DNA from 3 places in the Paenibacillus naphthalenovorans genome. Region 2 is predicted to be linked to each of the others. Evidence: predicted binding sites of a transcription regulator. Region 2 holds the regulator's gene; each other region holds the start of a gene.
What was found. The regulator LexA, encoded in region 2, represses DNA repair genes until DNA is damaged. The targets are predictions, from matches to a motif close to CGAACATATGTTCG.
Positions count from the first base shown of each region.

Region 1: a site for LexA is predicted at 4,936-4,949, ahead of IJ22_RS02625 (SPL family radical SAM protein). Genes of this name have one in related genera too.
Region 3: a site for LexA is predicted at 6,994-7,007, ahead of IJ22_RS05370 (YhjD family protein). Genes of this name have one in related genera too.

Region 1 covers NZ_CP013652.1:547,039-557,860, forward strand. Annotated here, with positions in the region: gene IJ22_RS02605 (GTP-binding protein) at 1-1,107, shown strand, start outside; gene rpmG (50S ribosomal protein L33) at 1,141-1,290, shown strand; gene IJ22_RS02615 (copper amine oxidase N-terminal domain-containing protein) at 1,439-3,214, shown strand; gene IJ22_RS02620 (hypothetical protein) at 3,387-3,872, shown strand; gene IJ22_RS02625 (SPL family radical SAM protein) at 3,925-4,875, opposite strand; gene IJ22_RS02630 (alpha/beta-type small acid-soluble spore protein) at 4,987-5,265, shown strand; gene IJ22_RS02635 (sensor domain-containing diguanylate cyclase) at 5,452-6,735, shown strand; gene IJ22_RS27105 (transposase) at 6,795-7,052, shown strand; gene IJ22_RS26645 (DUF6254 family protein) at 7,247-7,375, opposite strand; gene IJ22_RS02640 (MFS transporter) at 7,562-8,770, shown strand; gene IJ22_RS02645 (hypothetical protein) at 8,877-9,062, opposite strand; gene IJ22_RS02650 (DUF2062 domain-containing protein) at 9,236-9,754, shown strand; gene IJ22_RS02655 (MarR family winged helix-turn-helix transcriptional regulator) at 9,785-10,216, opposite strand; gene IJ22_RS02660 (DUF2642 domain-containing protein) at 10,328-10,555, shown strand; gene IJ22_RS02670 (hypothetical protein) at 10,754-10,822, shown strand, end outside.
Region 2 covers NZ_CP013652.1:2,044,051-2,054,872, reverse strand. Annotated here, with positions in the region: gene hflX (GTPase HflX) at 162-1,484, shown strand; gene IJ22_RS10240 (methionine gamma-lyase family protein) at 1,488-2,738, shown strand; gene IJ22_RS10235 (MerR family transcriptional regulator) at 2,945-3,358, shown strand; gene glnA (type I glutamate--ammonia ligase) at 3,449-4,786, shown strand; gene IJ22_RS10225 (SDR family oxidoreductase) at 5,003-5,902, shown strand; gene lexA (transcriptional repressor LexA) at 6,159-6,779, opposite strand; gene yneA (cell division suppressor protein YneA) at 6,923-7,288, shown strand; gene IJ22_RS10210 (DUF896 domain-containing protein) at 7,379-7,573, shown strand; gene IJ22_RS10205 (aldo/keto reductase) at 7,590-8,579, shown strand; gene IJ22_RS10200 (hypothetical protein) at 8,604-9,113, shown strand; gene IJ22_RS10195 (HAD family hydrolase) at 9,138-9,929, shown strand; partial or broken gene IJ22_RS27270 (transposase) at 10,527-10,822, shown strand, end outside.
Region 3 covers NZ_CP013652.1:1,115,816-1,126,637, reverse strand. Annotated here, with positions in the region: partial or broken gene IJ22_RS05410 (transposase) at 1-448, shown strand, start outside; gene IJ22_RS05405 (MFS transporter) at 686-1,864, opposite strand; gene IJ22_RS05400 (aminotransferase class I/II-fold pyridoxal phosphate-dependent enzyme) at 2,151-3,620, shown strand; gene IJ22_RS05395 (Cof-type HAD-IIB family hydrolase) at 3,668-4,510, opposite strand; gene IJ22_RS05390 (DUF1885 family protein) at 4,656-5,075, shown strand; gene IJ22_RS05385 (DUF1292 domain-containing protein) at 5,206-5,502, opposite strand; gene IJ22_RS05375 (stalk domain-containing protein) at 5,717-6,334, opposite strand; gene IJ22_RS05370 (YhjD family protein) at 6,605-6,952, opposite strand; gene IJ22_RS05365 (MBL fold metallo-hydrolase) at 7,138-7,881, shown strand; gene pruA (L-glutamate gamma-semialdehyde dehydrogenase) at 7,979-9,526, opposite strand; gene IJ22_RS05355 (proline dehydrogenase family protein) at 9,738-10,691, shown strand; gene rocF (arginase) at 10,705-10,822, shown strand, end outside.

The sequences.
Region 1 (10,822 bases), 1.5 Mb from region 2:
GTGAACGACCTGAGCGAAGTGAATGTCGATGCGGAGCTGATTAAGGACGGGGGCGGTCTTTCACGTACGGAAGAGAAGCTCGTGGAAATGTCGAACGGCTGTATATGCTGTACGCTGCGTGAGGATTTGCTTAAGGAAGTGGAGCGCTTGGCGCGGGACGGTCGTTTCGATTACATTCTCATCGAATCGACAGGCGTCGGCGAACCGGTACCTGTGGCGCAAACCTTCACCTACATCGATGAGGAGCACGGCATTGACTTGTCGAAAATTTGCCGGCTCGATACGATGGTCACGGTGGTTGATGCTTACCGGTTCTGGCACGATTTCTCTTCCGGCGAAACGCTGCTCGACCGCCGGCAGGCGGTAGGTGAAGACGATACGCGTGACGTGGTCGATTTATTGATCAGTCAAATCGAATTTTGCGATGTGCTGATCTTGAACAAATGCGGCATGGTGGAGCCCGAGGAGCTGAATGAGCTTGAACAGGTACTGCGCAAGCTGCAGCCGCGCGCCAAGCTGATCCGGACGGATTACGGCCAAGTGGACCCGCATGACATTTTGAACACCGGCTTGTTTGATTTTGATGCGGCCAGCACCTCAGCCGGATGGATTCAGGAGCTGGAAAAGGAGGAGCATACACCGGAAACGGATGAGTACGGCATATCGTCGTTCGTCTATGAGCGCCGCAGGCCTTTTCATCCGCAGAGACTGACCGAGTGGATGGCCGATTGGCCCGGGGAAATCGTTCGCGCAAAGGGGACGATCTGGCTGGCAAGCCGTAATGAGCTCGCACAAAGCCTGAGTCAGGCAGGCCCGTCCATCCAATTCGGGCCGGCAGGATACTGGGTCGCTTCCCTGCCCGAAACGGAGCGTCAAGCGGTGCTTGCCGAGGAGCCTGAGCTTTTGGAGCATTGGGATGCCGAGTATGGTGACCGGATAAACCGGGTGGTCTTTATCGGTATCGGCATGGATCAAGAGCGCTTTGCTTCCGAGCTGGATGCCTGCCTGCTGACGCCGGAAGAGATGAAATCCGATTGGAAAAAGCTGAAGGATGAGCTGCCGAACGCTTCCTCCGAGCAGTTGGAAGCGGCATTTGCCCAGCAGTGATATCTGAAAATCAAACAAAAAGGAGCTGTTCATATGCGAGTTATCGTAACCTTGGCGTGTACCGAATGCGGGGACCGCAATTATACGACCACCAAAAATAAGAAAACCCACCCTGGCCGGCTGGAGCTGAAAAAATATTGCCCGCGTCTGAACAAAGTGACGCTTCATCGGGAAACGAGATAACAAACACCAGAAAGGGGCGCTGCCAATTAGAACAATCGTTGGCTGTGCTCCTTTTTTTTGTATTTTTGGGTAAATATACCGCAACCTGCATCTCCCTGGATACGTCTAATGAACAAGAAAGGCAATCCGGGATGATAGGGGACTGGGTATGAAGAGTAAACAAATGCTTGCTTGGATAACCGTGCTGGGCTTACTGATTCCCGCATCAGCACAAGCGGACGCTCCGGCGTCTTCAGCAGCCGTTCATTTGAATGGGAAAAACTTGAAGCTGCAGCATGCGCCGATCGAAGAAAAGGCCGGCTTTCTCATTCCTCTGCGTGAAGTGCTGGAGGCGTCCGGATGGAAGATCACCTGGTACGATGAGGATCAGACCATTACGGCAGAGAAGCAAACCGGAAACCAAAATCATTCGTTGAAGGTCAGTATCGGTTATAGCCGCGGGGCCTTTAATGGAAATATGCTCGATCTGCCCGTCCCTCCGAGGTTGGTGGACGGAACCGCTTACCTTCCGGCAACCGCCCTGCAGCATTTGGATATGAAGCTGGATTGGGATGAAGCCAAGCGCGTCCTGATCATTGAAGAGGCTCCGGAAGCGCGAACATTCGTATATTTGAACGGAAGCCGGTATGAGGGTGAATTGTTCGGAGGTGTGCCAAACGGTCGGGGAAAGCTGTACAGCGCGGAAGGTCGTTTGATTTATGAAGGGGAAATGGCAAACGGGCTCGCTCACGGCTCAGGAAAGCTGTACAACAAAGACGGAACACTACAATACAGCGGCAGCTTTAAACATGACCAGTTTCATGGATGGGGTAAGGCGTACAGAGCTGACGGTACGCTGGAGTACGCGGGAATGTTTTCTTACGGAGAACGAACACCGGGGGGCTTTTCCTATCTAAGCAACGGAATAAAATGGGTTCCGGACCGGGAGGCGCCAGCCTTATCACAGCGGAAAACCGTTATTTATCCGAACGGAGTCATGTTTACCGGCACCTTCTCGGGAGGCCGGGCAGAGGGGGAAGGCAAGCTGGCGTCCCTGTTCGGGGAGGTCATTGCAGAAGGAATATGGAAGGAAGGGCGATTGGAGACGGAAAGCGGTTCGTCGACGAGATTGGCATCCGTATCGGACAGCGTTTATTACAGCCTGACCACGCATTCTACCAAACTGCGGCGTTATGTAAGCGAAGCCCATGGGTTTGACGTGCAGCTTCCGGACGTTTGGCTCGGCAAGCCGCTTGAGATAAAGGAAGGTCCGGATGAAGTCTCGTTTTTTTATATTTCGCCATCCCAGCCTGATCGGAAGGCACTTCTGTTTACCATCAAGCAGTATACGGAGAAGGAATGGCCGGGGACAGGGACGGCTGTCCGTTTGCGGGAGCATAACGGTTGGGTTTACGGGTATGCGATAGAGAGTGGAGGGGCGGATTTGCCTGCAGAGGAAGCAGCCGATGCTACAGCGATGCGAGAAAGCTCCGGACAATTACTCGAAGGCTTCCGGCTGATCCGTCCGGATGTTAGCGTAAGCGCAGAGGATCTTAAACGGCCGGATAAAGAGCTGTGGGAGAAGTTTGCGCATATCGAAAAGTGGACTCTGCAAACGGCCGGGATTTATCCTGAAGGTGTATGGTTGAACGAATGCGATAAGCAGCTGGTCACAAGCAGGCTTCAGGAAGTGTATGATCCCGCAATGGCTGAACGGATGTTTGCCAACCAGAACAGACCGGTAGACGGAGGCTATGAACCCATTCCGATCGGCTATGTATCCATCGCCATGATCGAAGATGACTTGAGAGTGAAGCGGGAACAGGATTCAGCCGAAAATCGGCTTCGCATGACGATAGCCGGCGATGATGTCGAGGTCATGTACACACTGGATTCAGCCACCCGCAAAATTGTGGATTATCAAGTAATCAGGTCCAACTATTAAGCGAGTGGGAAAAACCTTTTGGATCATCGCCCAGGCCTGTCCCGGTTCTCCGATATAGTGGTTGAGCGTGCTTGGGCGGGCTGTCAAATCCTCGCAAAGCTGAACTTGTATAGCATCTGCCGTACGGATGAATACTTACCTTAAGATGTCTGTATATTCTGAGGGAGGTATTATGAAAAAGCTTTATCTTTTGGCATCGATCTTACTGCTGTTCTTTGCAATCCATCCTGTTCAAGCCAAGAGCGTTGTACCCTATGAAGAACAATGGCAGAGTACGGATGATACCGGCAGGTATGAGGCCAACAGGTATAGATCGGGCAGAGGCTCTTATACGGGCGGAAGAACCGGGGGAATTGCGCCCGGCACGGGAACCGCTCCAAGGACGCCCGGCGATTATGCAAGAAACAACCCCAGAACCGCCGTTCCCCCCGGAGGAGGCGCAGCGGCCCCCAGACCAGGAACCGGCTTGGGCGGATGGTTCGGCGGATTGGCTGCCGGCGCTATCCTGGGCAGTATTCTGAATCCGTTCGGCTTCTTTGGCTGGGGGTACGGGTTCGGTACGCCGTACGGCATATTCTCGATTCTCGGGCTGCTAATTTGGGGAGCGATTTTGGTTTTTGCGTACCGCTGGTTTAAGCGGGCGATGAGAAACAGTTAGCCCATCCATGGCGTCACGCAATCAAGGCGAAGCAGCGTTCCGGTTAACTCATCTAGTCGAATGTAAAAGATAATTGGACAGGCTCGGACGATGTTGGATCAAGGTCCGCCGGTCCGCCGTTTTCTTGAAGGAACGGCCGGTAAGCGGGCACGCGATATTTTTGCAGCAGCGCATGAAGCCGGTCCATGATTTCAGTTCTGTACTGCTTTGGAGCGTATGGAGAGCGGCTGTACAGCTTCGCAAAGGGTTCCAGCATTTGGGGATAATGCTCGCGCAGCGTACCGAAAAACCATGACTTCACGGCATTCGTGTTCAGCCGGAGCACCGATCCCATAATAAAATGAGCACCCGCTTCGGACGAATGCTTAACGACTTGTTCCATTGAACCCGGGCCATCCGTCAAGAAGGGAAGGATTGGCGCCATAAAAATGCCGGCTTCCACACCTTCCCCGGTTAAGCGCTCTAAAGCTTCCAGCCTTCGCTGCGGCGAGGGAGTCATGGGTTCAAAATGACGCCACACTTCCTTATCCAATGTGTTCAGACTGATGTTGACGGAGCTGCCGGTAAGCTTCTTGAGGATATCCAGATCGCGCAAAATCAACGGGGAACGGGTCGTAATGCTGACTGGAATCCGGTAAGCCGCAAGCACTTCCAGACATTGGCGGGTGAGCAGCATACGGCTTTCGAGCGGTTGGTAAGGATCCGTTGCCGTGCCGATGGCCACTTTGCCCAGCTTTCCCCGTCCGTTTTTTGAGCGGAGTATGCGTACAACCTGAGCTTCGAGAGCCTCGCGGGCATTGTTTTTATATAAAATATGATGCTGAAACGTATCATCCGCATCCATGCCCAGAAACGAATGAGTGGAGCGGGCATAACAGAAGCTGCAGCCGTGCTGGCAGCCGCGGTAAGGATTAATAGACCAGTCAAACGGCATGGATGGGGCTTTAACCGGATTCAGCACCTGCTTGGCATGAAGCGGTTCAAAGGTTGTTGGCAAAGCCACTTTAACATCCATCCTTTCACCTGAAATAGGAATATATGTTCTGTAAACGAATTATAAAACGGAACATTTGTTCTGTCAAACTTACTGACGAAAGAAAGGAGCCATAACAAGATGGCGAGAAGAAGAGGGAGAAGGCCTCTTGTACCGGGGGCTGGACATGGATTGGATATGCTTAAGGCGGAAGTGATGCAGCGTGCAGGATATTCGGTGAGCCGGGACCGACCCGATCTGGTGAAATACGAGGTGGCCCGTTCGTTATGCGTTCCCTTGCAGACCGCGAATAACGGAAACCTATCCACCGAGGAGGCAGGCAAAATCGGAGGCCAGATCGGCGGACGTATGGTACGGGAAATGATCCGCATGGCCCAGGAGCAGTTGACGAAACAGTAACCGGGCCTTCAGAGCGTCTTCTGACGAGCAGAACGTCAGAAGGCGCAAGCAATGAAATGATGGGCCTTCCGGTTGACGGCCTATCTTTATTTTTTCTTTTTTTTACAATATTTGTTGAAAAAGAAATAATGAAATCTTATGATAGGACTATATATACTACAGTCTTGGACAAGGGAGGAGTTTTCCATGTACAAAGTATGGCGCAGACTCCTTCCGAAGCATCATTTTGGTTCCGATATAATTGAAAGTCTGACTCGCATGATTTTTATTCTGGGACTATTTTTTCTGTTTATGATCATATGGATCAATGGTTGCCTGAACCGATTGAATGAAGAAATCATGCAGTTGGAGAAAATTTCGAGACATGTGCTTATTTTGCAAAAAGCGTTTATCGATCAGGTAACCGCCCGGCAAAGTTATCATTTGACCGGAGACGCAGCGTTTTTGCAGTCTTTTGAGAGTTCATCATCGGACTACATACAATCGGTGAGGGAATTGCAAAACGCTGTCACCGCTTATCCTGAATTTCTCGAACCTATCCGGAAATTAGTAGAAGCGGGCATGCATTGGCAGGACAAATACGGATCACTGGAAGCCTTGAAAAATGGCAAAACATTGACGACCGGGGAGCTGCTCGAAGGAAAAACGATCGCCGATGATTTTCGCAACCGGTCCATGGAAATTTCCCGTATGCTTCACGCCAAGCAATCGGAAGTATCCAAAGCTTACACATCCGGGATTACAAAAATGTTGTATACGTCCATTGCCGTCTGTGCGCTGGTGATAGGCCTGGTCGTAACCGATGTGGTTCAGAAGCTGCGGCGGATTATCCGGCCGATCAAAGAGTTAAGCTCCGCTGTCGAAGGATATGCCCGGCAAAAGTTTGATGTGCCTGTGCCGTCCCTGAAAAAAAATGATGAGCTTGGCAAGCTTTTCGATCATATCGAACATATGCGGCTGATGCTGAGGGAGCATTTTGAACAGAGCCGGCGGCAGGTGTATCTGGACGGTTTAACCGGCATCGGGAACCGGCGTTACTTTGATGAATCTCTTGATTTGGCATTCGAACGGGCAACATCGGAGGGAGAGGCGTTCAGCCTGATCCTGATGGATATCGACCGGTTCAAATGGTTTAATGATACCTATGGTCATGCGGAAGGCGACAGGCTGTTGAGGCACGTTACCGGTATCGTGCAAAGAATGTTGCCGGATCATATGGTGTTCGCCAGATACGGAGGGGAAGAATTTGCGGTTATTGTCCCGGGGCTCGACATGAATGAAACGATGATCGTGGCAGAGATGCTGCGAAGCGAAGTGGAACGGCAAGCGCTGGATTCCTACCGGATCACGGCGAGCTTTGGCATCTCTTCTTTAAGAAAAGGCGATACGGCGGAAGCGCTGCTGGTGCGTGCGGATCAAGCGTTGTACGCTTCCAAAAAAAACGGACGCAATTGTGTTTCGGCAAGATAAAAAATCTAAGGACCCCACGGGCCTCGCCACGGTGGTATCCTCGGCTGTGTACGCCCAGCATGGGCGTGATCTCTAGGGTGAAAGTCCCGAACGGGGGCTGGCGAGCGTCTACCGTTAGCCAAGGGTCGGTGTTGAGTGCTTTAACCATCCTTGCAGAAATTGGGGATGTGACAAGATTTCTTTCTCCAAAGAAGCCAGCATGCTATGCCGGACTTGTGCCATCCGTTCATCAATCCGGAAAAACGCGTTATACGGGGAACATAACGAAAGAGGGAAGAGCAACACTGCGATGGATTCTGGTAGGGAGAGCGCCTTGACAAAACCGACCTTAGGTTATGATTGGTTATTAAGCAAGCCAGGGAAAATGCAGGCAGGGTCAAAAAACGAAAATGGCCCGGTCCAGTTTGTTATTGCCATTTTTCGATCCACAAGCAATACATATTTTTTGAACAAGGGACTTGCATGTTTTCATAGGTGAGAGGACGGGGGTTAGCCGCCCTCTCTTACTCGGTTACTCTTTCGGATGTTCCGCATCGTATTCAGCCGAGTATTGTGCAAGAGACTTGATTTTACCGTGCGGCCGCTGAGTTTGCTTACGGATTTTCCATTGGTTTTCCTCACGTCGTTTGGAATGGCTCATCCCTTGTCAGCTCCTTTGCTTCACGTTAAATAAAGTGGTCTTGCTTTTTTAGCATGGCGGAGCTCAAGAGGTTTTATGCTTGACTAAATTTTCACGAGCCGGTACGCGCTGCCGCAAAGATGTTTGCTTTAAAACGCAGCTGCAGGTCAGATACAATCAAAAGAAGCTTAAGAACGGGTGGAGTAGATGAGGGCGTTTTTTTGGAACGGTTGTTTGTCGTATCTGTTGATCGGATTGGCCCATGTCATTATGGGATCTCTTCTTCCTGAAATGTTGGTTTACTATAACAAGGATTACAGCGATGGCGGTCTTCTGGTATCGTTTCAGTTCACGGGGTTTCTGATCGGTGTGCTCGCAGGCCCATGGTGCGCCCGACAGCTTGGGAAAAGGGGAGCTATCCTGATGTGTCTGTTCTGCCTGAGTGCAGCGCAGCTGGTCTTTTTTTCGCTGCCGGCCTGGGGGCTTGTGCTCGCCGTCGCACCCGTGGCCGGCTTCGGATTCGGAATGGTGGAGACCATTATCGGTGCTTTAGTGATTCAATATATGGAGGACAGTCAAAAAACGTCATCCATGGCAAGGCTGGAGGTATTTTTCGGCTTAGGCGCTCTATTGATGCCGCTTTTCTCTTCCGCCTTCATCGCCGCCGGCTGGTGGCGGGGCGCTTTCCTGAGCTTGAGCCTCCTTTCCGTGATCGTACTGGTTCTTTGGGCGAAGCTGCCTCTGGGCAGAATGCAGAGTTTGATGGGACGGCAGGACGGGGGGCAGGCCGCAGAAGCCCGTACCCGGCTGAGAATGAGCGGCGGTTCCTGGACGCTGTTGATCCTGTTTTTACTTGTATTTGTGGTTTATGTAGGGACCGAGATGAGCGTGGCCAACTTCTTGCCGTCCATACTTGTTGAGAATGTCGGGGTTAAACCGGAGATCGGAGCACTCGGGGCAACCTGTTTCTGGGGCGCAATAACCGTCGGGAGATTATTTGCCGCTCAACTGGCGGAGAAGGTAGGCAAAACCCGTTATTTACTGCTCGGGTCTTTAGGAGGCGCCGTAATTTTGGCCGGATTTAACATGGCAAGCGGAGCAGCAGCCAGCTTTACGCTGATTCTGCTCCTTGGACTTGTGATGTCAGGCATGTTTGCCGTTGCGCTTGTTTATGCCAACGAGTTCTTCCGTGGAAGGGAGGAACGGATCACCAGCATGCTGATCGCGGCAGGCGGGGTTGGCGGCGCACTCGTTCCACTGCTGACGGGATGGCTTATGGAACGTCTGTCCATACAACAGGCCTTGTGGGCATTGGTTCTGTTCTATGCGCTGATGTTTGTTCTGGTGCTTCAAGCTTCGCGGTCGGTGGAAGGAAAAGACGGCTCATCGGCTTCGGCCCAAGACTCCGGGGGATAAGCAGGGCTGTTCCCCGATCAATCAAGCGAAGCGAACATTGGAGCGTATCTGATCATGCTTATTATGCAGTAAACAAAAAACGGCCAGCAGGGCCGTCTTCCGACATTCATTCATTTTTATTGTCATCTTGATTCAAATGCAAGTCTTCCAGCGTATACCGATGATTCCACAAAAATTCCATATCGTACTCCGTTGAATCGTTCGCAAGAAGTTGAAGTAAAACGACGATAAATCCAATGAGGATCGCTCCGAACAACGCCAACCACATCAGAAGCTGAATCGTATGGTACATACGGACACGCTCCCTTTCGGTTTTGTTGCTATTATCGTATGAACCGTTCCTCCAAGAGTTGATCCCGATGATGCGGAATTTATGATGGCTAATCCTTGTCAGCGGCCGAATGGGCGGCTATAATGGAAATGAACATCATAAAAAGGCTAAAACGAATAGGAGCCCGGTAAACCATGGCTCCTATTCGTTTTATCAGATCTTATGGAGACGGAATGATGAAATGGACAAGAAAATGGAGATTGACCCTGATCCGTCTGCTCCGGGTAAAATCGGCCGACCGTCATGTCGCCTTTGGACTTGTTGTCGGTTTTGTTCCGTGCTGGCTGCCTACTTTCGGCATAGGAGCCTTTCTTTCAGCCGCCCTCGCGCGCTTGTTTAAGGCCAGTGTAACGGCCGCTCTGGCATCCGCCGCCGTCGGTTCCGTTCTTTGGCCGGCCCTGTTCTACCTCAATTATAAAATCGGCGGGCTCGTATCTTTGCTCTTCAGCAGACATACTCCTGCGGAAATCGAAATCGATGAAGTGGAGTATATGGAAGCTGCAGAGAACGTTCAAAGCCGGGCACAGATAGGCATTGATTTTACAGTGGGCGCCTTGATCAACAGCGTCGTATTCTCTGTTATAGGCTACTATGTTATTCTGGCCATTCTCAACAGATACCGTGTACCGCTGCTTAATAAACTGCGTTCTTAAGTAATTCTTAGATGCGGCAGCGGCCAGCGGTTATAATATTTCTTCCCTGCTTAATATCTGTTTGAAAATGCGGGTTAAATGACGGACATCCTCTTCGGGTAAATCCCCGAAATAAGCCTCGACCACTCTCTTCTTATGAGCTCTCAAGGCTTCGATGACTTCCCGGCCTTTATCCGTAATCTCCATCATGACAACCCTGCGGTCTTCCTCCGACCGGGTTCTTTTGGCAAAGCCTCCGGCAATCAGTTTGTCGGATAACGTTGTAACGGCACCGGAAGTAATCCACAGCGCCTCGGCGATTTGGGACACCTTGAGCGGCCCGTCGCTATTCAATTTTTCCAAAATAATCGCTTGGGAAGCCGATACACCCTGTTCTTCAAATCGGGACCAGCTTGTTCTTATCCTGCGAAATAATTGTCTGAATGTTTCTTCCAACTCATATAAGTCTTGACGGCTTGTCATGGAATCCCCCTTCATTCACCGGTCTATATAAACTATTGTACCACGAATAGCCTAAATTCCCGAAGCATATGTGCAAGAGAATGTAAATGATATGAGGAGGATTTATACATAATGAACCAACCGCATGTCGTCCAGCCTCAGCCGGTATTTCAGGTAGACCCGTTCGTCGTCCAAGCGCTTCGAGCTGTCCTTGGCAAAAAGCTGGTGGTTGAGACGATCAAGGGGAGTGTTTCCGGAGACTTGAGGGATGTAAAGCCGGATCATGTCGTGGTGCAGCAAGCTGACGGAAAGCCGGTTTATGTCCGAATTTTCCAAATCGTCTGGAGCATGCCGGTATGAATCTGTCCATTCAAACACAAACCGTTTGCGTGAAACATGCGAACGGTTTTTGTAATGCGATGATGATCATCGACATTGTCCCCAAACTAATGACAGTTTCAAGACAATCGGAGAAGGCTGGTTGTATGGCCAACGTTTTCATGGTAATCTTGTGGTTGAAGCGCTGCATGTTAGGTCAACTTTGGGGAGTGAATCGCCTTGACATATGACTCCATATATTGGCTCATCCTGGGGGCCGGGTGTATTTTGACAGGTCTGGTAGGAATC
Region 2 (10,822 bases):
GGGTTTGTAACGCTTTCAGTCCGGAAAGAATCATTATAAATTCATCATTGAATTGTAATTCGGCGAAGGGACGTTTACAATGAACGTGAACGTTCCTTATTCCTGTTTCTTGCTTCAGTGCGAAGCAGTGGAGATTATAAAAAGGAGAAATATAAACATATATGAAAAAAACATCTTACGAAGTGATGCCGAACGCACAGGAAAAGGCCATCCTGGTCAGTCTCGTTACCGCTGAGCAAAAAATGCGGGAAGCCTATGATCCGGAATTTTCGCTTTCCGAGCTCGCCAGTCTGGCGGAGACGGCAAAGGTACAAGTGCTCGGCTCGCTTACGCAAAATAAGGAATATGCCGATTCCAAATGGTTTATCGGCAGGGGCAAGGCCGAGGAGCTCAAAGCCATGATCGAGGAAACCGGGGCGAATACCGCCATTTTCGATCAGGAGCTCTCGGGAGCTCAGGTGCGGAATCTGGAGCAATTTCTGGATGTCAAAATCATCGACCGGACACAGCTCATATTGGATATTTTCGCGCAGCGCGCAAAAACGCGGGAGGGGATTATTCAGGTGGAGCTGGCCCAGCTGACCTATCTGCTGCCGCGGCTGTACGGTCAGGGCAAAAATCTGTCCCGGCTCGGTGGAGGTATCGGAACGCGCGGTCCCGGGGAAACGAAGCTCGAGACAGACCGCCGTCATATCCGCAACCGGATCAGCGAGCTGAAACGGCAGCTGCAGGAGGTTGTCCGGCATCGGAGTCTGCACCGGGAAAGACGCAAGAAGTCCGGTGTGTATCAAGCCGCGCTGGTAGGCTATACGAACGCGGGTAAATCGACATTATTGAGGCAGCTGACCCATGCGGATGTATATGTCGAGAACCAGCTGTTTGCCACGCTTGATCCGACGTCGCGTTCGCTGAAGCTGCCAAACGGATTGGAGATCGTGGTTACGGATACGGTAGGCTTCATTCAGAACCTGCCGCATGATTTGGTAGCTGCTTTTCGGGCCACATTGGAAGAAGTCTGCGAAGCCGATTTGATTTTGCATATTGTGGACAGCTCTTCCAAGATGATGGCAGCCCAGATGCAGGTGGTCGACCAAGTGCTTGAAGAACTGGGCGCCCACGGGAAAGATCGGATAACGGTATTCAACAAAATCGATCTTTGCCCGCCGGAGCAGGCCGATATGCTGACGACGGAAGGGGAATTCCTGAAAATATCCGCTTTTCGGGAGGAAGATTTACTTCGGCTCAAAGAGCGGATTGAAGTCCGTATGACGGGCGGCAGCCGTTCCTTCCGGATTCCGGCGGACAAAGGGGATATGATCTCGCTGGTCTACCGCATTGGCGAGGTGCTTGAGAATGAGGTTGACGGCAGCGATATGCTGTTTAAGGTAAGAGTAAATCACAAGGCATTCGATAAAATCGGTTATATGCTGGCTGCCTACGATGCAGTCCGGCCTGCTGAGGGAGAACAAGGGAGAGACGTCTAGGGTATGTTTACGGATCGAGTGCTCCGTTTGATGGAGCAAGCTGAGCAAAAAATCGAGGAGAAGCTGAAAGATATTGACCGTGTGGTCGACCGGAATCAATGGAAGGTCATTCGCGCTTTTCAAAAGCACAAAGTGAGCGATTATCATTTTGCCGCTTCTACGGGCTATGGGTATAACGACCGCGGCCGTGAAGTGCTGGATCTCGTATATGCCGATGTGTTCGGGGCGGAAGCGGCCCTGGTCCGTCCCCATTTCGTATCGGGAACCCATACGATCGGCACGGCGTTGTTCGGCGTGCTCCGGCCGGGTGACGAGCTGCTCATGATCACCGGAAGACCTTATGATACGCTGCATAAGGTCATTGGGAAACCGGGTGACGGAAACGGATCTTTGCAGGATTGGGGAATTTCGTATGGCGAGGTGGGATTGCTCGAGGACGGATCGCCCGATTATGCCGAAATTGCCCGCCGGATCGGCCCGAGCACCAAGGTGGTCGGAATCCAGCGGTCGCGCGGCTATGCCTGGCGGCCGTCTTTCACCGTTTCCCGGATTGCCGAGATGGTTCGTTTTGTCAAGGAAATCCGTCCCGATATCATCGTCTTTGTCGATAACTGCTACGGTGAGTTCACAGAGCTGACCGAGCCGACCGAGGTCGGTGCCGATCTGATAGCGGGCTCGCTGATTAAAAATCCGGGAGGAGCCTTGGCGGAGACCGGGGGATATATCGCGGGCAAAGCCAAGTATGTAGAGCTGGCTTCGTATCGATTAACGGCTCCGGGGATCGGCGGGGAAGTCGGGGCTATGCTCGGTACGACAAGATCCATCTATCAAGGCTTGTTTCTGGCTCCTCATCTGGTTGGACAAGCCGTGAAAGGCTCGGTGTTCGCCGCCGCGGTGTTCGAGCAGCTCGGATTTACGACAAGCCCGCATTGGAGCGACCCTCGCACCGATCTTATCCAAGCGATTCAATTTACGGGCGCCGAGCATTTAATCGCTTTTGTACAAGGGATTCAGCAAGCCGCCGCGGTTGACGCTCACGTCGTGCCGGAACCATGGGACATGCCCGGCTACGAGCATCCCGTCATTATGGCTGCAGGCACCTTTATCCAGGGCGGAAGCCTGGAGCTGTCTGCCGACGCTCCGATCAGGGAGCCCTATATCGCTTATATGCAGGGAGGATTAACCTACTCCCATTGCAAGATGGGTGTGCTGACGGCCATTCAAAACATGATCGACCGGGGACTGCTCGCTTAATTCCCGCAGCTCGGCCAGCTATTTCACTTGCCAAAGCCGCGGACAAGCTCTGACGGCTGCTGCTCAGGAGCAGGACTTATTGCTATAGGAAGTTAGCCGCTGTAATCAAAAATAACATATGGCATAAACCTAACACAGCTTGACATATGTTTTCCGGTAAGGTTACAATAGAGGTAAGGTTCCAGAGTAGCTTAGGAGTGATGGTCATGACTGATGAAATCCGCAGAAATATGGCGCTCTTTCCGATTGGCATCGTAATGAAGCTGACCGATTTGACCGCCAGACAAATCCGGTACTACGAGCAGCATGAGCTCGTCATCCCGGCCCGGACCGGAGGAAACCAAAGGTTGTATTCGTTTAATGATGTAGAACGTCTCCTCGAGATCAAGGATTTGATCGAGAAAGGCGTTAACATCGCCGGGATCAAGCAGGTGCTGCTGCCGGTTGATAAGGATTCCGAGGATGCTACCATACTCAATGAGCAGACGGAAGTCAAGCGTAGAGAGCTGAGCGACACGCAGCTTCACCGGATACTGAAACAACAGCTCTTGGGTGGAGGCCGGCGTCCTAATCAAGTGTCCTTGATCCAGGGAGAATTATCCCGTTTTTTCAGAAAGTAGGCTTTGACCGGAGCATGTCCGGTACCGTTTTCAAGCGTACCGGGCATGCTCCGTTAATTTTGCCACTTAGTTTAAGGAGGAGATTTCACAGTGACAGATAAGAATTTCACCAAAGAAGATATTCTGCGCATCGCCAAGGAACAAAACGTAAGGTTCATTCGACTTCAGTTCACAGATTTGCTTGGAACCATCAAAAATGTGGAAATTCCTGTAAGTCAACTGGAGAAAGCCCTCGATAACAAAATGATGTTCGACGGTTCCTCGATTGAAGGTTATGTGCGCATTGAAGAATCGGATATGTACTTATACCCCGATCTGAATACTTGGGTCGTGTTCCCTTGGGTAACGGAAGACCGTGTTGCCCGCTTAATATGCGACGTGTATTTGCCGGATGGCCGTCCGTTCCCGGGCGACCCGCGCGGTATTCTGAAATCCGTATTGAGAGAAGCCGAAGAAATGGGCTTCACCGCAATGAACGTCGGGCCTGAGCCTGAGTTTTTCTTGTTCAAAACCGACGAGAAGGGCAATCCGACGACAGAATTAAACGACCAGGGCGGCTACTTTGACTTGGCACCAACCGACCTTGGCGAGAACTGCCGTCGTGAAATTGTACTTACGCTGGAAGAAATGGGATTCGAAATCGAAGCATCTCACCACGAAGTGGCTCCGGGTCAGCATGAGATCGATTTTAAATATGCGGACGCGATTAAAGCCGCGGATCAAATTCAGACCTTCAAGCTGGTCGTCAAAACCATTGCCAGACAGCACGGTCTGCACGCCACGTTTATGCCGAAGCCTTTGGTCGGAGTGAACGGGTCCGGAATGCATTGCCATCAATCATTGTTCAACGGCAAAGAGAATGTGTTCTATGATGAGAGCGATAAGCTGGGCTTAAGCGAGACAGCCAGACAATACATGGCCGGCATACTGCGGCATGCCCGCGCTTTTGCCGCAATAACCAATCCGACGGTCAACTCCTACAAGCGGCTTGTACCAGGTTATGAGGCGCCTTGTTATGTGGCTTGGTCTGCAAGCAACCGCAGCCCGATGATTCGTATTCCTGCATCCCGCGGCGTCAGCACACGCGTGGAAGTGCGGAATCCGGATCCGGCGGCGAATCCTTACCTGGCTCTGGCGGTCATGCTGAAGGCCGGTCTCGATGGCATCCGGAACAAAATGCAACTGCCGCCTCCAACGGACCGCAACATTTATGTGATGAGTGAAGAAGAGCGGGAAGAGCAAGGCATTCCAAGTCTTCCGCTTGATTTGAAGCAGGCGTTGGACGAGCTGCTCCGCGACGATGTCATTTGCGACGCGCTCGGCGATCACGCACTTGCACACTTCATAGAGCTGAAAGAGATCGAGTGGGACATTTACCGCACTCAGGTTCATCAATGGGAGCGGGATCAATATTTGACGCTGTATTAATCGGGGAATCCCTTGGCGCTTTAAGCGTTAAGGGATTTTTCTTTTTGTGGGCATTATTTGTTGTTTTGGCTGACCTCTGTAAGTAGAATGAGGCTCCATAGGCGCGGCCATCGCTTTTTCCCTTAGCGGAGTGGACGCAAGTTCCAGCCAGGCTGCACAGTTACGATCCTGCTGGAATACAATAGGCCATCTGAATAAGAAGTTCAGGAGGTCAATATGATACCCGTTTATCCCTATTATGGAAAAGAAACGAAATGTATCGAGGAGCCGGTTGCATTCCCGCCTCAACATCAGCCCGTGCAGCCCGGACTGGAGTACAAAATGACGCCCCGTCCGATTTTTGAAAACCCGCACTACGTCGGCAGCGGCAAGCTGCGCGGCAAGGTTGCAATCGTTACCGGCGGTGACAGCGGCATCGGTCGGGCGGTCGCCGTCGCCTTTGCCAAGGAAGGAGCCGATATAGCCATCCCGTATTTATATGAGCATCGGGACGCATACGAAACAAAACAGCGCATCGAGCAGCTCGGCAGAGCATGCTTGCTCATACCCGGCGACCTGAGGATGGAAACGGTGTGCCGGGAAGCGGTATATCAAACGCTCCGCACCTTTGGAAAAATCGATATCTTGATTTTGAATCAGGCCGTTCAGTTTCCGCAGGAAAGCGTGTCCGACATTTCCGCCGAACAGCTGCACAATACGTACAGCACGAACATTTACCCGATGTTCTATATGACGAAAGCCGCGCTTCCCTATCTGAAGCCGGGAAGCGCGATTGTGAATACGGCCTCGATCACCGCATATAGAGGTGCACCCGAGCTGATCGATTATTCTTCCACAAAAGGAGCCGTCGTCTCGTTCACGCGTTCGCTGGCTCTATCCTTGGTGAAACGGGGAATTCGGGTCAATGCCGTCGCTCCGGGGCCAATCTGGACTCCGCTGATCGTCTCCAGCTATTCGGCGTATGAAGTATCGCGCTTCGGCCTGGATACTCCGATGAAGCGTGCAGGGCAGCCGTTCGAGCTGGCTCCGGCTTACGTGTTTCTGGCATCAGATGATTCCAGCTATGTGACCGGTGAGGTTGTCCATGTCAACGGTGGAGCTATGGTGACGACGTAGATTTTTGGTTTTTCTAATTGAGGATCATATATAAACAAGCCTAAACAAGCCGCTTATCCGCATAACGCCGGAACAGGCTTATTTTACGCAGATCATATGCTTGCAAACGCTCAACAAGATTTCCTGCGGTGCACTGGGCTCATAAAAAGTGGATTTCAGCGGTAAAATCCTTCTTCGCTTTCCAAAGACTCGCCATAAATGCGTTGATATAAAAAATCCCTTTCAACCGGCGGAATCGGCGGTGAAAGGGAAAAAATTATTGAATATTTCTGAATACACCAATGACTTTGCCCAAGATCGTGACGTTCTTGAGTCTCAGCGGCTCCATCGTCGGGTTCTCAGGCTGCAGTCGAATATGATCCTTTTCCTTATAAAAGGTTTTCACTGTCGCTTCATCGTCTTCGGTCATGGCAACGACAATATCTCCGTTATTGGCGGTTTGCTGCTGGCGTACGATAACATAATCCCCGTTATGAATACCGGCCTCGATCATACTTTCTCCGATTACGCTTAGCATAAAGACGTTATCATTTTTTACATAATGGCTGGGCAGCGGGAAGTAATCCTCGATGTTCTCCGTCGCGGTAATAGGTACGCCGGCGGTAACGCGCCCGATCAAAGGCACTCTGGCAACCGATACGGAGAATGCGCCGTCCGCCGAGCTTCCGTCCAATATTTCAATAGCTCTCGGCTTCGTCGGGTCTCTGCGAATCATTCCTTTCTTTTCCAAACGTTCCAAGTGCCCGTGAACTGTGGAACTGGATGCCAGTCCCACAGCCTCTCCGATCTCTCTTACTGAAGGGGGATAGCCTTTTTCTCTGACCTCATTCTTGATAAAGTCTAGAATCGCCTGCTGCCGATTGGAAATTTTGCTCAAGATCATCACTCCATTTTTGGTAATCATTACTTAGAAGTATAACATAGAACCGGAGTTCGTACAAACATAAGTTCGAATAAATGGTTGACACAAACAAATGTTCCTGATAGATTAAAAACAGAACAAATGTTTGGAGGTCGATCATGATGATTCAAAATTCTCGGCTTATACATAACTATCATTCCCGCCAGGTAATGCTAACCAAGCATAATGATAATAATAAGGGAACATATGTTCACGCTGCCGTTTTGGGTGCCTTGCTTTTTTGTGCAGTGTTCTTTATCTCTACGATGTTCAGCTTCTTTTTTGACCAAGATGTTCATGCGGCATCCTCGCAGCCTCAGATATATTCTTACGTGGAGGTTGAATCGGGGGACACGCTTTGGAGCATTGCCTCTCAATATGCGGACCAAGGACAGGATATAAGGGAATATATACATCAGATCAAAGGGATCAACCATCTTAAGAATTCCCATTTGCAAGTAGGACAAAAATTGTTGCTTCCCTAATCGCTGCGCATGTGCCGTATTGCTTCTCTTGACAATCAGATTCGGTAATGTCAAAGTATAATTTGAAATGACATTACCGGGAGGATCGGCATGAGTGAATCGAATCATGATGCATTGGTGCGGCGAATTAACGAATTGGCCCGCAAAGCGAAATCGGAAGGGCTAACCGATGCCGAACTGGATGAACGCAATGGATTAAGAAGGAAGTATATCGATTCTTTTAAAACCTCCTTGCGTGGTCAACTGGATAACATCAAGTTTGTTGATCAGGAAGAGAAGAAGTAAGAAGGGGGGTTAAGGGATGAATTATCGTGTTTTGGGCAAAAGCGGAATTGCCGTTTCCGAGCTTTGTTTAGGAACAATGACATTCGGAAATACGACAAACGAACAAGACTCGATTGAAATGGTTCATCGTTTTTTGGATCGCGGAGGAAACTTTATTGATACGGCGGATGTGTATGTCTCCGGTGTTTCCGAAGAGATCGTGGGAAAAGCGATTCGGGAGCGTCGTTCCGATGTGATCTTGGCGACCAAGGTACGCTTTCCTACAGGTAATAATGTCAATCACGTCGGTTTATCCCGAAAACATATTCTCGACGGTGTGGAAGCCAGTCTTCGTCGATTAGGCACTGATTATATCGATTTATATCAAATGCATGTATGGGATCAAATTACGCCCATAGAAGAAACATTGAGAACTTTGGATGATCTGGTTACTTCAGGCAAAGTACGGTATATCGGCTGCTCCAACTTTTTGGCCTATCAGCTGATGAAATCATTAAGCATCAGTGACTTTAATCGTTATGCCCGTTTTATCTCCATTCAACCGCAGTACAGTTTAGTATGCCGTACAATGGATCGTGAGGTTTTGCCTCTTTGTTTGGAGGAAAACGTTGGTGTGATCCCTTGGGCTCCTCTTGGCGGCGGCTTCTTGACAGGAAGATATGTTCGTGGACAGGAACCGACGGAAGGGCGTTTGGCGTCTAAAACGGGAGAAAGCCGTTGGGAAATTCGCAATACGGAGAAAAACTTCCGCATTCTGGATGAATTGATTTCGGTTGCCCATGAGACGGACAAGACCCCGGCTCAGGTGGCATTGAACTGGTTGATTCATAAACCGGGCATCACTTCTCCTATTTTTGGCGCGCGGACATTGGAACAATTCGAGGAAAACATGGGAGCGGTGGATTGGAAGCTGGACGACTCCTTGTGGCAGCGTCTGGATGATGTAAGCGCTCTGGAATACGAATATCCAACCCGATTTATTGATAAATTTTCGCGCAAGGTGTAAATGACGATATAAGGGGCACTCATCATGTCACGTAAGTGGGAACGTATGGTTCGTAAAAATACGAAAATTTCTAATATGCAGCGGAGGAAGAGCGGAAAAGGTGAGATATCGGGAGTAAATGCCGACGGTTCGGTCATATTCAAAGGCCGGAGCTGGTTTTTGCCGATGCTGCTCGTGGCTACCGGTGTTTTTTGCTTTATCGTGTTTCGGAATCAACCCGGGCAAGAACAGCTGTATTGGATTACAGGAGCAAGCTATATATTTCTGGCGTTACTGATTTATTGGATTCGTCGCCCTTTTTTGAAAATCGATAAAAAAACCTTATCTTCCCGCCGATTTGGTGGGGACCGTTTTTATGACGCGGACCAAATCAAGGATATTACCATAAGCAAAGACGCGATAGTCATTAACTTTAAGGCAAAAGGAAAACGGTGGGTTTTCACCAAGATCTATCATATGTTTCCGATCGATTCCGCCAGAATCAAGCTTCAGGAGTATGCTGAAAAATACAACGTGACGTTAATACAAGATTAACATCTGGAAAGAGGAACACTTTTTATGGCGATCAAAGCAGTACTTTTTGATTTGGATGATACGCTGCTGTGGGACGACCGCAGTGTGAAAGAAGCTTTTCAAGCAACCTGTGCTGAAGCGGCTAAACATTATCAAGTGGATCCGGATCAGTTGGAGGAAGCCGTACGACGTGAAGCCCGCGCTTTATATGAATCGTACGAGACGTTCCCGTTCACAAAAATGATCGGAATTAACCCGTTTGAAGGACTCTGGGCGCATTTTACCCAAGGGAAACAAGAAGAATTTCGCAAGCTTCAAGCGCTGGCTCCCCAATACCGTACCGAGTCTTGGACACGCGGGTTGAAAGCGGTAGGCATTGAAGACAAGGAGCTTGGCTATAAACTTGGAGAGCTGTTTCCCGTAGAACGAAGAAATCGCCCTATCGTCTATGAGGAAACATTCGAGGTGCTGGAGCAGCTGAAGGGCCGGTACCAGCTGCTCCTTTTGACGAACGGTTCGCCCGATTTGCAACAGGAAAAGCTGGCAGGCGTTCCTGAGCTTGCTCCGTATTTTGATCATATCGTCATCTCCGGAGATTTCGGTCAAGGGAAGCCGGCGGCTGCGATCTTTGAACACGCAATGGGTTTGTTAGGGATTCAAGCGGATGAAGGTGTGATGATCGGGGATAAGCTGACGACGGATATTCTCGGCTCCAATACCGTCGGTATGCGCAATATGTGGATCAACCGCCACGGCCTAAAGCGTACGGATGACATCGTACCGTCGCACGAAATCAAAAGCTTGCGTGAGATTCAATCGGTCATCGATTCGTTGTAAATTGGTCCTAATACTTTATCATATTGTCGGTAAAAGAAAACCCCTCTGTTAGGGGAGGCCACTGAAAAAGTCCCTTTGGATTAAAAAAGGTACAGTCCCTAAAATAAATGAGAAGGCTGTACCTTTTTTCCTGTATAATTAAGCTATTCGATTCACCTGGTTTTATTGGCATGGGAAGATTAATGCTTGTGATCACACCTAATGTTCCCGTATTTTCTCTTTAGAAATCGTTTGGCCTGAAACCCCATACAATGATTCATTCCAGCCAATAGCATTTGGATATAAACCGTCCCCCGTACGGTTTGACTCAGTCTTAGAGCAACTGGCTAGTAAAAAGTTCAATATATGAAAAAGTAACCGACTTGATTGAAGTCGGTTAATTCGTTTTAATGCTCTCTGAATTTAGGAAGTACTGGTTCCGGCCATTCATAGTCTTTAAACTCGATGCCGCTTTTTGACCAGATTGTTCGGAACCTTGAATCGGATGGAGGTCACTGAGGTGACGGGGATACCCCCTTTTTTAATTTTGTAAAACAAAAAGAAGCCAAACCTTGGTAAAATGGAAGTGACGAGCAACCATTCAAAGGAGGGCTTCTTTTGTACATTCAATATAACATGGATCAACTCTGTCTGCCAATGGATTTAGAAGAAGATATTCCCGCGGGGCATCTGGTCCGCATTGTCAATGATGCGGTTAATCGGTTAGACGACAATATCTTTGCAGCTGCTTACCCGGGTGGGGGCAGGATAGCTGCCAACCGAAAATGCTTACGAAAGTCATCGTGTACGCCTACACCCAGCGAATCTATTCCTCTCGTCAGATCGCAAAGCCGTCCGCGAAAATATCATGTTCATGTGGCTTGCGGCCAGACAGCGGCCGGATTTCCGCACCA
Region 3 (10,822 bases), 930 kb from region 2:
GGTGAAAGGTTTAATAGCCGAATGGCGATTTAAATACGATGCGGAAAAGAACGTATACATCTGTCCTCAGAAACACGAGCTTAAATACAGCACAACAGACCGTGAAGGATATCGGCAATACCAATCGGACCCGAAGCATTGCGCGCAGTGTCCTGTGCTCAAGCAATGCACCCGTTCCCGAAACAAAACAAAAGTGATAACCAGGCATGTGTGGCATGAAAGTAAGGAATGGGTACGTGCAAACGGAAAAAGCAAGTCCGGGCGGTATCTATACCGGCTCAGATATCAAACGATTGAGCGAAGCTTTGCGGACGCCAAAGAGCTCCACGGGCTTCGCTACTGCCGTTTCCGAGGACGCCAAAAAGTGCAGCAACAAGCGCTGCTAACCGCTACATGCCAGAACATAAAGAAGATCGCCAATATCCTGGCCAAGAGGGCGGGATCATAGGCGATCTTCTGCTTTTAAGCTTCATTTCAACGCCTTGCGTTGCAGGTCTGGAAAATATTGAGGATATATAAACAAAGGCCCCGAAAAAATCGGGGCTTTGCCAACAATCTGACGGTGTTCTCCCCGTCTTTTTATGTATTTCATGGCTGATTTGCATCTTATCCTCTTCACTACTCCGTACGCGAAAAAAATAAGCCGCCGCTGCGAAACATTCGATGCGGCGGCTTATTGGGTCGGTTAAAGCGGTTGGGCGGATGCCCGGGTGCCGTTTCGGTCCAACACGATGAAGCGGTACAGCAAATAGAGCGCCCCTACAGACAGCAGAGCTCCGGTAAGGAACGGCAAAGTGCTGCTGTAATCATAGATTCCCGCTCCCAACAGCGGGCCCGAGATGCGTCCCAGGCTGTCCATCGACGAGCTTAAGCCGGACGCTACGCCCTGCCCGACCGGGGTCTTCTGTGTAATGAGCGAAGTGACGCACGGGCGGATCAGGGCGTTCCCCGCGGCAAAGACGCTCAAATAGATCGAAGCCGTAAGCAGGTTCGACGAGAATAAAATGAGTACGAAACCTAGCGCCGAAAGCACAAGGCCGATTCCGACCACACGGGCCTCCTGTCCTTTTTTGATGAGACGCCGTACGACACCGCCTTGAATCAAGGCTCCGACAATGCCGCTGACCGCAAACATAATCCCCAGCTGTGCCGGCGTCGCGCCGATCTGATCTCTCTGGAACAAAAGCAACGTCGCTTCCAGTCCCGCGAGCGAGAATGATACGAAAAACGATAGGATATACAAATATTTGAGCGATCCTACAAACGCGCTCCAACGGGAAGCCCTGGCTTCCTGCGGTTTGCTGCGCTTTTCCTCCGTCAACGATTCCGGCAGCTTGAAGTAGGCGAACACGAAGGTGCCCAAAGCCAGCGCGGCGGCAGCGAAGAACGGTACTTGAATCCCCCATTGACTAAGTATGCCTCCGAGCGCAGGTCCGAAAATAAAGCCCAAACCGATCGACATGCCTACAAGACCCATGCCTTTGGTCCGGTCCTCGTCCGATGTGACATCGGCAACGTAAGCGACGGCGCAAGCGGTGGCCGCTCCGGAAAACAATCCTCCCAATATGCGGGAAACGTACATAAGCCAAAGGCTTTCCAATGCAAGTCCAAAAAGCAAGAAGCTGATACTGAATCCGAGTGCGCCGATCATGATGAGCGGACGCCGGCCGACCCGGTCGGACAGCCCTCCCCATACCGGGGACATCAGGAAAGACGCCAATGAGTAAACCGAAAGCAGCATACCCAAATGAAAATTCTCCGCTCCCGATCCCGTCACGGCGTCGGGAAGTACAGGAATGATGATACCGAAGCCGATAAAAATCGTCATCAGCAGCACCATGATGATGGCGAGCTGTTTGTTCATGTGGTAATGGGTTCCTCCCGATTGCATTAGTTTTCTTTCTTTATCGTACCACATCTTATTTGTCGATGGAAACGAACCCGGGCAAGATTAACAAAATAGACAAACCCCCCGGTTAAATTACCTGCAAAATTATCAAACTATCAAGGTCCCGAAGATTTTGTCGAGATAAATTCCGAATTGCTCGTAAAAACCGCTTGCATCCTTGTCGCATTTTGCTATACTCATTTTGTTTGTTTATTTTTCGCTTTGTTTATGATAATTCGATCAAGAAGGGAAGGGATAAGCTGTGGATCAAACGAAAACTCCCTTGTTTACCGCATTGAAGGAGCATGCCGGCCGTAATCCGGTGCAGTTTCATATTCCAGGACATAAGAAAGGGGTCGGGATGGACCCGGAATTCCGGGAGTTTATCGGCGATAACGCGTTGTCCATCGACCTGATTAATATAGCTCCACTCGACGATTTGCATCAGCCCACCGGCGTCATTGAAGAGTCGCAGAAGCTCGCTGCGGAAGCGTTCGGAGCCGATCACACCTTTTTCTCCGTCCAGGGAACAAGCGGCGCCATCATGACGATGATCTTGACCGTTTGCTCGGAAGGAGACAAAATCATTGTGCCGCGCAACGTGCACAAATCGGTGCTGGCAGCGATTATTTTCGCCGGGGCGAAGCCTGTGTTCCTGAAGCCGGTGCGCGACGAATCCTTGGGGATCGATCACGGCGTAACGACCAAGTCGGTACGGCGCGCGCTTGAAATTCATCCCGATGCCAAAGCGGTGCTGATCATCAATCCGACATATTACGGGGTGTGCGCCAATCTGAAAGAAATCGTGGACGTCGTTCACAGCTATAACATTCCGGTGCTGGTGGACGAGGCCCATGGCGTGTTGATCCATTTTAGCAACAGGCTGCCGATGTCGGCTATGCAGGCAGGCGCGGACATGGCCGCGACGAGCGTCCACAAGCTAGGCGGCTCGATGACGCAAAGCTCCGTGCTTAATATCCGTGAAGGCCGGGTCAACATCATGCGCGCCAAGACGATTATCAGTATGCTGACGACCACTTCCACCTCGTACATTTTGCTGGGTTCTCTCGACTGCGCAAGGCGCTACTTGGCTTTGAACGGCAAAGAGCTGGCCGACCGGGCCCTCGAGCTGGCTTCCTACGCTCGGGAGGAAATCAACCGCATACCGGGGCTTTACTGCTTTGGAGAAGAGATTCTGGGCAAGGAAGCGACGTACGATTACGACCCGACGAAGATCAGCATCCATGTGCGTCATCTGGGCATTACCGGGTACGATGCGGAAAATTGGCTCCGGGAGCAGTACAATATTGAAGTCGAGCTTAGCGATATGTATAACATTTTGTGCCTGGTCACCCCCGGGGATACGCGCGAGAACATCGACATTCTTCTCACCGCGCTGCGCAGACTCTCTCAAGAGAACTACTCGATCCGCCAAGCGAATGAGCTGGTGATCAAAATACCGAAAATACCGCAGCTGAGCTTGTCTCCGCGCGACGCTTTCTACGGGGATACCGAAATTATCCCGTTCAAGGAATCGGCGGACCGCATCATCGCGGAATTCATTTACGTGTACCCGCCGGGCATTCCGATTCTCCTGCCGGGAGAAGTCATCTCCCAGGATCTGATCGACTATATTACGGAGCATATCGAAGTCGGTCTGCCTGTGAAAGGACCCGAGGACCGCAGCATCGAAAATATCAAAGTTATCGTGGAAACACCGGCGATTTTTTAACCACGTACCGCATGGCCGCCCCGTATTGGGGCTGGCCTTGCTCTGTTTTACCATCCTCTTTGCTTTATCCGCTCCTCCAGCCAGGCAATGACGTCGGCTACCGCATGCTCGTTATGATGCTTGCAGGAATGGACGGCAGACTGCAGCAGCTTCGGATGAGCGTTGGCAACGGCGATGCCGATGCCGGCCCGCCGGATCATCTCCAGATCGTTCAGATGATCCCCCATCGCCACACAGCGCTCCATCGGAACACCGACTTGCCTACTGAGCTGCTCCAGCGCATGACCCTTGGTCGCCCCCTGCGGCAGCATCTCCAGGTATTTATCGTCCGACCGGACCCAGACAACCTCCGCATCCCCTGTAAGCTCGTTCACGGCCGCAGCGACTTCATCCAGCCATGCCGGTTCCCAGGCGAACAGTATTTTGATCCAAGGCTCAGACAGTGCATCAGTTAACCGAATCGTCTGCAGGGCAAACCCCTCAATCCGCCGGTGGCGCTCCGTGGTATCGTTGTCCTGCAAAATATAGGGCGCATGGCCGTCCCTGGCGTATATTTCAACGCCCAGCTCCGGAAACCGTTCCAAGACCCGCTTCAGCACATTTCTGCAGGATGCAGGCAGCGTCCTCACCCACAGCGATTTCTCACCTTCGTAATCATAGATGACGGCACCGTTGCTAAGAATGACCGGAGCGTTGACCGGCAACCGGTTGACATAGCGCCTGACGGAAGACGCTATGCGCCCCGTTGCCAGGGTAAACCGTCCGCCGTGCTGCGTAAACCGCTCGATTGCGGCTAGATTCTCCGGGCTAATGTCCTTTTCGCTGTTCAGCAGCGTCCCGTCCATATCCGTAACCAGCAAATAATCGCTGAACAATCCGCTTTGGTTCATAGGTATCCCCTTTTCCTGCTGTCTGCTCAGCTGTCCGCAAAAGCCTTAAGCAGTATTGTATTTGGTTTTTCTTAATGCTATGATGGTCATGGTGCTTGACACAAGAAAACCTTTCCAGTCCATTATGTAGGCAGGTGCATTCATCATGGCGCAAAGCGCTTATATTAAGTTCGTCGAAGGGTCCGCCGTTTCCTCGTTAACGCTGGATGAACTGAAGAATCAGCTGATGCATTACCGGGATCAGCTGGCCCTTACAGGCCGTCAGCTCGAATGGGAGTACGATGATGCAGGGTTTCCGTATACGCTGGAAACGAAGCCCGAGGCGGAGGGCCAATGGTTTTATTTAAAAGGAAAAAACCCCCTCTACAAATATATCGTCATGGGTGTCGGTTCCGAAACACAGGCCGGTACAGAGCGCCATTATGTTCAGGTCGTCCTGCCGGATGACTGTACACATGGGGATAAAGCAAAGGGCAATGAGTTTTGCAAATATTTGGCCAAGCTGTGGAAAGCCGAGCTTCATTTATTCAACGGGCGCGTCATGTACTTCAATCCGCGGAAATAGGGCATGATCTTTCCCGGCAAATGACGTACTTATGATGATGCAGGTAACAGACAGGCTGCTTTTTTCTTGCATGTCCGTGTTCAAGCAAAGAACCCTTCTTGCCTTCAAGAAGGGTTCTTTGCTTTGGATGTTATGACTGCTCTTGCTGTTCTTCCACGATCTCGTTGTAAATCTGAACAACGCGATCCCACTCTTCCTCGTCCTCAATGCTGGCCAGGAAGGCTTCATCGTTTTCTTCTTCAATGCGGAAAATAACACCGTCAGCCTCTACATCATTCCGGTCAAGAAGCACTGCATAGGCCCGATCGTTTGCTTCAAAGGTGTATACCATAACCATCTCGTGTTCAACGCCATTTTCATCGGTTACTATAAAAATATCATCCTCATGATCATGGTCGCAGGAAGCGTCATGAATATGTTCGCTCATGGGAAAACCTCGTTTCGTCATTATAAGTAATATTGTTCCCTCGTATCGTATCACGCCCATGGTCCCAAGTCAATGAAAGGAAAACCTCATCATCGGATTTCTTTACCGTGTACAGCCCGGGGCTCCCCACAAAAATCCGGCCCGCCAAAACAGGCTTCGCAACAGCCCCTAAAAAAGCAAAAAGGACGGCGTTTAGCGCCATCCTCATTCGGTTCTACTCTCCGGAAACGATCAGTTTCTCCGAGACTACGGTATAACTGCCCGTTTCGCTATCTTTAATGGAAAATTTCACTACATATTTGCCGGCTTCATTAAACGATACGTTAAACGGCCACGGATACCAGAAGCTTTCCCTTTGACCGCCGACGACCTTCTCATGAACCGCCACTTCCTCGCCGCTAGGCGATATGATGGAAATCTTAAAGGAGTGGATCGGTATGGTCAGGCTGTCCACTTGAGCAAATACCGCAAAGTCCAGCCGGTCTCCCTTTTTGACTCCGCCAAACGGCTGATTAATGGAATAATCGTCATTGACTTTCTTCGCTACAAACATGTGTACATTCGGCTTGTAAATGGATACGGTCTTCGAGGCGTCATCCCATTTGACCAGAGCTTGCAGAGATTCGGACAGGGCACGAACGGGAAGCACGGTGCTTCCTTTAATCAAAAAAGCGGGTGTCTCGCCGTCCTTGAACGGTCTTTCCGCATTGTTAATCAGCACTTTGGCTTTCACATAACCTTCAAACTCGCCCCACATGGAACTGGCGTAGACCCCTGTCGTCCCGAAGAGGGAAAGCGACAGCATCAACGTCAGCAATCGCGGCACCTTCATTTCAAGCAACCTCCATCGTGTTCTTGGTATGTTATCTTATACTCCGATGGTTCGCAAGAGTTGCGGTGTTTGTGGGAAAAGCCCAAACTTTTTTTGAAAAAAAATCTATATCTAGTTATTTATAAAGGTATTCACTGATTAATTATACAAAATATGCCAATAAGGGCGCGAACATGAATGTCGAATGATGTCCCGTCTTTTTGACGAGCTGTGACGTTTCGTGCGCTTGCCCGGGAAATTCCCCGGTCTTCCCCGTGCTGTCCGCGGGGCTTACTCCTTTGCTTCCAGCAGTTCCTGCAGCTTCTCTTCACACTTGCCCCTGAGCACGGCCGGCATGATCGAGCAGTGAAATTCGTAGCCCTGATACACGTACATGACGTGATAATTCCGCTCCGGCGTGATTTCTTCAAGCACGATGCGGCATCCGCTCTTGCGCAGCCGCTGTTTTATGCCGACGTGCTCCCTCTCCACCCGAATGGACAGCCGTTCGAACAATCCGTTCCAAATCCGGGACAGCTTCATCGCTCCGGCGTATTTGCGGTCCAGCTCCAGCGCTTTAAGCAGATGCAAAGTCACTATATATTGATGAATCCACAGCTCTATCGCACTATTCCGCATATTCGCCCACCCGAAATTTCATGATCTTTACCTCATTATATAGAACATATGTTCGTTTTTCAATCCTTATCCCCCCATTCTTTCCTGATCCAAAACCTGTCAAAATGTTCTTGAATCCTTCATAAAAAACATGGTAGATTAAATAATATTCGGCTGGTATGCCATAGGCGAGTGGAGGATCGCGAATGAGCCTGCAAATTCAAATGATCGGTACGGGAAGCGCATTTGCCAAAAACTTTTACAACAACAACGCATTGATTCATGCCGACGGCTTCACGTTATTAATCGACTGCGGAATTACCGCTCCCAGAGCATTGTACGAGCTCGGCATTCCGCTCGACCGGATCGATGCGGTGCTCATCTCACATATTCATGCGGATCATGTAGGCGGGCTCGAAGAACTTGCTTTTCAGTACAGGTATGTATTCAAACGTAAAATCAAGCTGCTCGTCCCGGCTCCGCTGGAAGCCGTCTTGTGGGAGCATACGCTTCGGGGAGGACTTGAGAACAAGGCGGAGGGCCTTGTCGGCTTGAACGATTATTTCGAAGTCGCTGCTTTGGCGGAACGAACGCCGACTTCCATCCATCCGAAACTGACCGTGGAGCTGCTGCCTACCGATCATATCCCCGGTAAAGCGAGCTACTCCTTTCTGCTCAACGGCAAGGTGTTTTACAGCGCAGACATGAGGTTTAGCAAGACGCTGCTGACCGGATTGCATGAACAAGGCTGCGAAGTCATTCTGCATGACTGTCAATTGTTCTGTCCCGGTACCGTACACGCTTGCCTTGACGAGCTGCTTACTCTGCCCGAGGAAGTGCAGGAAAAAGTGCTGCTTATGCACTACGGAGACAACATGTCTGAATTTATCGGCAAAACGGGCCGCATGACCTTCATAGAACAGTTCAAAACGTATCCATTACCGTCGTAAGCATATTCTTTGCACCGCGCCATGGACGCAGCTTACTTAACGGGTGCATTCCAAAACCTGACCCCCGGGGTCAGGTTTTGTCGCAGATCCCCTCCCGTCAGAAGCGTTCGGAGACGACCTTGGCTTGGGTAAACTGAAGCAGATAATCGCGTCCCCCCGCTTTCGAATCCGTTCCCGACATGTTGAAGCCGCCGAACGGATGAACTCCCACCAGCGCTCCCGTGCATTTGCGGTTGAAATACAGATTGCCGACATGAAACTCAGTACGGGCCTTCTCCAAATGAGCCCTATTTCTTGAAATAACGGCTCCGGTCAGCCCGTACTCCGAATCATTGGCCAGTTCGAGCGCCTGGTCAAACGAGGCCGCTTTGATAAACGCAACCACCGGTCCGAAAATTTCCTCTTGCGCGATCCGCGCCTTGACGTCGACATCGGCAATTACTGTCGGCTCGATATAATATCCCTTGGCATCTCCCGCTCCGCCTCCGCAAACTACCCTGCCTTCCGTGCTTCCAATTTCCAGATATTCGAGAATTTTAAGGTGAGCCTTGGCGTCGATCACCGGCCCCACGTCAATCTCAGGATCGGACGGATCACCCACACGCAGACGGCTTACGCGTTCTGCCACCCTGCGAAGCACATCGTCATATACGCTCTCATGTACGATGGCGCGGGAGCAGGCAGAGCACTTTTGCCCGGCAAACCCGAAGGCGGACGCTGTAATGGCCTCCGCCGCCAGCTCCAGGTCACTGTCGCTGTCGACGATAATCGCATCCTTGCCGCCCATTTCGGCGACTACGCGCTTGATCCAGCGCTGGCCGGGTGCGGTTTTGGCCGCCAGCTCGTTGATCCGCAGCCCTACCTCGCGGGATCCCGTAAAGCTGATAAAGCGGGTCAGCGGATGCTCCACCAAGTAATCGCCCACCTCCTGTCCGGAACCCGGCAGGAAGTTGACCACTCCATCCGGCAGGCCGGCCAATTGAAGCAGCTCCATAAACTTGGCAGCCACAACCGGTGTCGCGCTGGCCGGTTTCAGCACCACCGTATTGCCGGCAGCCACGGCTGCCGATGTCAATCCCGCCATAATGGCTAACGGAAAATTCCATGGAGGTATGATTACGCCGACACCCAGCGGAATATAGGTAAGCTCGTTGTCCTCGCCCGGTATTCGCGTAAGCGGCTGCCGCTGCGCCAAACGTTCCGTTTCCCTGCCGTAAAACTCCAGAAAATCGATCGCTTCTGCGGTATCGGCATCCGCCTCCGCCCAGCTTTTCCCCGCTTCCACCACCATCCAGGCGGAAAACTCGGCTTTACGGCGGCGCAGGATCGCGGCGATTTTGTATAAAAGACGCGCCCGCCCCGCCGGAGGCACCGATTTCCAGAACGTAAACGCGCGCGCTGCCGCACGGATCGCCCGATCTGCCAACGCGGTGTCCGCCTGGCTCACCGTTCCGATCACCTGCGTCGGATCGGCAGGATTGACGGAAACGGCCTTCCGGGCCGTCATCAGCTTCTCACCGCCGATCAGCAGCCCGTATTCTTGGCCGAGCTGCGCTTGTACCTTCTTCAGCGCTGCTGCGAATGCCTCTCTGTTCCCGGATTGGCTAAAATCCGTGAACGGTTCGTTGCAAAAAGGCTCTACCATGATCATCCCTCCTCTTCAGAATTACCATGTTACGGAAAAGCTCATCTTCATTTCAAGTCTCATTTCGGGAGCTTGCCGAATAAAATGGATTAGCACGGAGCCGGCGGCGCCAGCTTCACAGATCCAACGCCCAACGCTGCTGCCCTTCTGCTACATAATATATGCCGCCGCGCCGCGTACAAGAAGCAAATCGGAAAGAGGGTGTTCATGTTTGGATATCGGTACCAGACTGTTCCGTTCTGCTCTGCTTGCGCTCGCCGGAAACCGGGTCGTCGGGAAGATGGCTCACCGGTACGGGATGAAGCTCGGGGCAAGCCGGTTCGTCGCAGGAGAAACAGCCGATGAGGCGCTGCTGCAAATTCGGCGTTTGAATGCCAAGGGAATCTCCGCCACCTTGGACCTGCTTGGCGAGAGCATTCGCGATTTAGCGGAGGCGGACCGGTTTAAAAGAGAGTATATCACGCTGCTTGAGAGGATTCACCACGACGCATTGGATTCAAACGTCTCTTTGAAGCCGACCCAGATGGGATTGGCTTTAGACCCGGCGGCCTGCTACGCCCATATCCGGGATATCGTTGAAAAAGCACAACAGCTCACAAACTTCGTACGCATCGACATGGAAAATTCACCATATACCGACGATACTATAGCCATGGTGCACCGCCTTCATGCCGAAGGCTTAACCCGCGTCGGCACCGTTATACAAGCCTACTTATACCGGAGCAGGCTGGACGTCAGGCAGTTAACCAAGGCGAAGGTCAATCTGCGGCTGGTCAAGGGCGCCTATCGTGAACTGGGGCATCTCACTTACCGGAGCATGGACGACGTAAATGCCAACATGAAGCGGCTGATTCGGGTCCGTTTGGATGCCGGCGTCTACACTGCCGTTGCGACCCACGACGAACAAATCATCGCCTGGACGAAAACCTACGCGAGGAGAAACGGGATACCGGCAAGCAGGTATGAATTCCAGATGCTGTACGGCGTGCGTGTGCCGCTGCAGGAGCAGCTTGCCCGGGAGGGCTACAAGGTGCGCTGTTACGTACCTTACGGACGGATGTGGTACCCGTATTTCGTCCGGCGCATGGCGGAACGCCCGGCCAATCTGTGGTTTGTATTGAAAAATTGGCGGGACCGCCCGTCAGCACCACGCCAGAACGGATAGGAGGTATCCATTTATGAGAGGCAAACCGGAATTATCCATCCTGCGGGTGCCGTTCGACTTGGGTGCCGGGCGCAAAGGCGTAAGGAGAGGTCCGGATGCGATCCTTCAGGCCGGCCTGGAACGGAAGCTGC